Regions from separate parts of the Vallitalea maricola genome, predicted to be linked through region 1. Evidence: riboswitches for the same ligand, from Rfam matches in the RefSeq annotation. Region 1 holds a riboswitch; the other holds the start of a gene.
The links. A riboswitch is a leader RNA that binds a small molecule or an ion and turns the genes downstream of it on or off. The one in region 1 is predicted to bind glycine.
Positions count from the first base shown of each region.

Region 1 (2,423 bases):
TGATGGTGATTGATAACCTGTAGTAACAACCCCTATCTTATCTCCTTCAGGTGATAAAATATCATAACCATGTCTAGCTATACCTTTTCCAAGTAATTCAATACCCACAAGTTTTCTTGATAGTCCTTGCTCTTTTTGTTTAATCAACACATCTTTACCTATAAAATCTGTATCTAATTTTACAAAATATCCTAAAGATGCTTCTAATGGAGTTATGTCTTTATCTATTTCATTTCCATATAAAGGTAATGCAACCTCGAATCTAAGTGTATCCCTGCAACCTAACCCAGCAGGTTTTAATCCTTCATCTTTACCAGCTTCCATTATTGCTTCCCATATATTGACTATATTGTCTAGAGAAGTATATATTTCAAAACCATCTTCTCCTGTATATCCTGTTCTTGATACAATACATTTGTTATTATTGACTAACACGTTCTCATTGAATCTAAAAAATGTGATTGCCTGTAAATCAGTGTCTGTCAATTTTTGGAGTATTTCTTGTGCTTTTGGTCCTTGTAGTGCAACTTCTGCTACATCATCGCTAATATTTTCTAAATCAACATCAAATGAACCTTTTTGCTCTACCATCCAATTGTAGTCTTTTTCAATATTGCTTGCATTAATGACAAGGAGGTAGTCAGTGGTATTATATTTATAGACTAACAAGTCATCTACTACACCACCGTTTTCATAGCACATAAGTGTATACATAACTCCATTATCAGTAATAACTGATATATCGTTGGTAACTAGATTCTGTATGTATTTTTCTGCCTCTTCTCCCTTAACTGTAACTTCGCCCATATGACTTACGTCAAACATCCCTGCATTATTTCTTACAGCATTATGCTCTTCAAGAATACTCTCATAATATAATGGAAGTTCAAAACCTGCGAAATCAACTATATTTCCATTATATTTCTTATGAGTATTGTATAAAGCTGTTCTTTTACTTTGTTCCATATGTAAACCTCCCTAATCTATATATTGAACTTAAGCATCTATACACCCAATTTAAATAAGCTCAATATATTTTTCTTGATTTCATAAGTCTAATAGATATAAATAATTGCCGCTATATAACAATTATTTAATTGGACTTATATAGAATATATTAGTATTATGATTTAAAAACCATATAGCATAACAGTCGTTCAGATAGTATAGGGGAATATTTCGTCAGCTAATTAAACGTCCATGTTTAAAAAGCTGAGTTCGCCGTCCTGGCTCACTGCTCCATATTCCCCTATACTATCTTCGCTCGGTAATCTAGCCATACCTTTTAAGCATTATTGGATAGTATAATTAAATATAAAAAAGGATAAGAGAGCATTTTAATGTAAATGCCTCTTATCCTGTATTTTTACCTGAGAGATTCTATCATTAAGATATTGCTCCTTCGGTGCTTTCAAAAAGCTTTCCAGAATTCCCATCCAATTACGATCCTTTTGCCTGAAAGATTCTATAGAAATATGGCTATTTCTATGTTGCTTCTTCGGCTCCTTAAATAGGTATCTCTCGCAATTTTCCCATAGGATTCATTATTTAATTATTCTTTTAATCATATTATATACTAATATATATGTTAATGAGTTTAATAAGTTACACTCATCATTTATAACTTCATATTAATGTATTATCAGAAATTTTTCAAGTGTTTTTATAAAATATATTAATAAATATTAATAAAAGCAAACACCTGATCGCTAATCATTAATCATAAAGGTGATTATACCAAAACTTTCATCTTTCATTCTATTAAAGCTTTCTCGTGCATTAGTTGTTTCAACAAGGTCTAGAGTATAGCAGTATTCAGTTATACCTGATAAATCCATTTTGAAATTAGTTTCCCATGTATTGTTCATAATCCATGAGTACACATCTCTTTTATTGTTCTCTTCCTTGTTGTCACAAAGAACTATTGGATGATGTTTTAATTCTCCCATATATATAAGTGGTGTGTCTTTTGTTTGGATTAAGATAGTATTCTTGTCTGATTCATATATCAAGCCATTATCAACAAGATAATATTCCATACAAGTACCTGGAATCTGATCGATACCTGGTCTCATGACAGCATCACTTTTATCAATATATTTTGTTGCATCAAGATTATCAAGTGTTAATGGTAGATATACACTTTCAATATCTGTAGATAATGTTTTGGCTATTTTGTATTTAAACTCTAATTTTGGTAGAGTATTATATAGTTTTATAACTACAGAACTAAAATAAGTCCCTTCCAATTCATATATAAGTTCAACAGTTGTAAATATCTCGCCATTATCAATGATCTTAATATAAACTAATTTTCCAATATATTTTTCTGCATGAAGACCACGTATATTTCTACCTAATAATCTTCTTTCTTCATATACATCTGTTTTTACTGGTGTTTTTTCATAGATAGGAGTGAAGAA
Region 1 is NZ_BTPU01000017.1:39,905-42,327, reverse strand. It holds gene gcvT (glycine cleavage system aminomethyltransferase GcvT) at 1-966, opposite strand, end outside; glycine riboswitch at 1,356-1,430, opposite strand; glycine riboswitch at 1,434-1,534, opposite strand; gene AACQ14_RS05655 (glycoside hydrolase family 38 N-terminal domain-containing protein) at 1,710-2,423, opposite strand, start outside.

Region 2 (2,423 bases), on a different contig from region 1:
TTCCAATAAGGTTAGGTATTGCCATCAATCCATTAACGATATCAGCTATAACCCATATCAAGTCTAGTTTTAGGAACGCACCTACTCCTACTAATCCTATAAATATTAATTTGTATGGTACGATACCTTTTACCCCGAATAGATACTCCGTACATCTTTCACCGTAATAATTCCATCCTAGTATTGTTGTAAATGCAAAAAAGATAAGTCCAATAGTTAAGATGAATTCTCCACCAGCTATAGGTAATCCCTGTTTGAATGCCAAGTTAGTCATCTCAGCTCCTGCGAATTCTGATTTGAATGCCCCTGTCATAACCAATGATATACCTGTCATAGTACATATTATGATAGTATCAAAAAAAGTACCTGTCATAGATATAAGACCTTGTTTAACACATGAATCAGTTTTAGCTGCTGCAGCTGCTATTGGAGCTGACCCAAGTCCTGACTCATTGGAGAATACTCCTCTTGATATTCCGTTCTGAATAGCTTTCATAACTGTTGTACCTAAGAATCCACCTGCCGCCGCCATAGGTGTAAAAGCACTATTAATAATCAATGAGACTGCACTTGGTACTGATTCTATATTAAATATAATTATTGTAAGAGAAGCAATTATGTATAAAACAGCCATAACAGGAACAATGAATTCACACACACCTGAAATACTTTTTATTCCACCTAGTGTTACGAAAGTTACTAGCAATGTCAATACAACTGCTGTCACTGCTACAGGAACATTAAAAGTAATCTTCACAGCAGTTGTTATAGAATTTATCTGTGTGAATGTCCCTATACCAAAGAATGCAACACCAATACCAAATATAGCAAAAAGTTTAGCAAGAAATTTATTCCCTAGTCCTTTTTCTATATAATACATTGGTCCACCTGACATCTGACCATTCTCATCTATTACCCTGTATTTTACTGCTAACAGGGATTCAGCGTATTTAGTTGCCATACCAAAAAATGCAGCAATCCACATCCAGAAAAGTGCTCCTGGACCTCCTGCTTTTATAGCTGTTGCAACCCCGACAATATTACCAGTACCTATGGTCGCTGCTAAAGCAGTACATAAGGCAGCAAAACTAGATACATCACCATCAGCCTTATCATCTTTATCTTTTCCAAATAAATATTTCAGTGCTAGAGGCAGCTTAAAAACCTGTATGATTCCTAGCCTAATCGTTAGATATAATCCTGTTCCAACTAATAGTATAAGTAGTGGTGGTCCCCAAACCACACTATCAATTCTCTTAAATATTTCAATCATTGTATCCATCCAAAATCCTCCGTCTTTAATAATTTATGTCTTGTTATAGAAAAATATAGTATCTTTTTACAATAAAAAAAGCCAATGGTATGATTCCATGGCTTATTAATAAAAAAAGCCAAATCATATGATTTGACCTCTGGTTACAAAATATATTCTATAGTGAATATATCCTCTGTCCTTTTACCTGAGAGTTTCACTAATCATTCATTAGTTTTCCCCTTCGGTGCTCATTAAGAGTCTCTCCAGAGGTTCGTCCAAAAGCGGTCGATAATTCTTCCGCAATCTTCATCCGAACATATTTACTTTTACATACATATTATAACAGCATTTCTCATTTTGTAAATATAAAATTTTTAACAATTATAGAATATGTACTATGCTATAGTTTTTATATATGTCATCAATAATTGAACACCTACAGCTAATACAAGTGAACATACAGCTGTTATAGGTTTTACAGCACGTTCAGAAACATTTAATATCTTACCTTTTTTGTCTGCTTTTGCAATTAACATTATGATGAAGGCATTAACCAAGTTATTGATTATCAAGAATTTTAACAGATATTCTTGTGGACCTTTACTAATCATTCTAGATGGAATACCAATATTGAATAGAATCACTGCATCTAAAAAGTATATGATTCTCCAAGAAAAACCTGCTAATAATGCACTAGAAAATCCTATTTCCTTGTTTTTCTTAACACTCCATGCTACTAAAGCCATTACACTCAATCCTTCTAAAACTATAGCGAATGCTGGATTAATAACTTTTACTGGATGTGAGATAGGCATAAATAAATTGACTAATTTAATGATACCTGCTATCAAACTTGAATAAAAGATCACTGAAAAATTATTACTCTTCTTATAGGCTTTACGTAGAATACAATACCCTATAGGAAACATAACACAACCACTAATACCAATGGTACTTAAATTCAATAGATAACCAAGTGTGGCCTCTGTTATACCCCAAATTCCTCCAAAAAACAAAGCATAAATTAATGTACTTTTTAATTTGCCTTTCATTTTTAACACCCTCCAATAAATTTCATAATATTAAATTAATATATGAATATCAATTATATATTTTATATTTATTATATCACTTAATTTTGTTTTGTTCAATTATTTCAACATATTTT
Region 2 is NZ_BTPU01000050.1:18,347-20,769, reverse strand. It holds gene AACQ14_RS14655 (alanine/glycine:cation symporter family protein) at 1-1,282, opposite strand, end outside; glycine riboswitch at 1,439-1,532, opposite strand; gene AACQ14_RS14650 (hypothetical protein) at 1,651-2,307, opposite strand.
Region 2: it holds a riboswitch for glycine, as region 1 does, so the genes downstream of both, AACQ14_RS14655 (alanine/glycine:cation symporter family protein) here and gcvT (glycine cleavage system aminomethyltransferase GcvT) in region 1, are expected to answer to the same signal.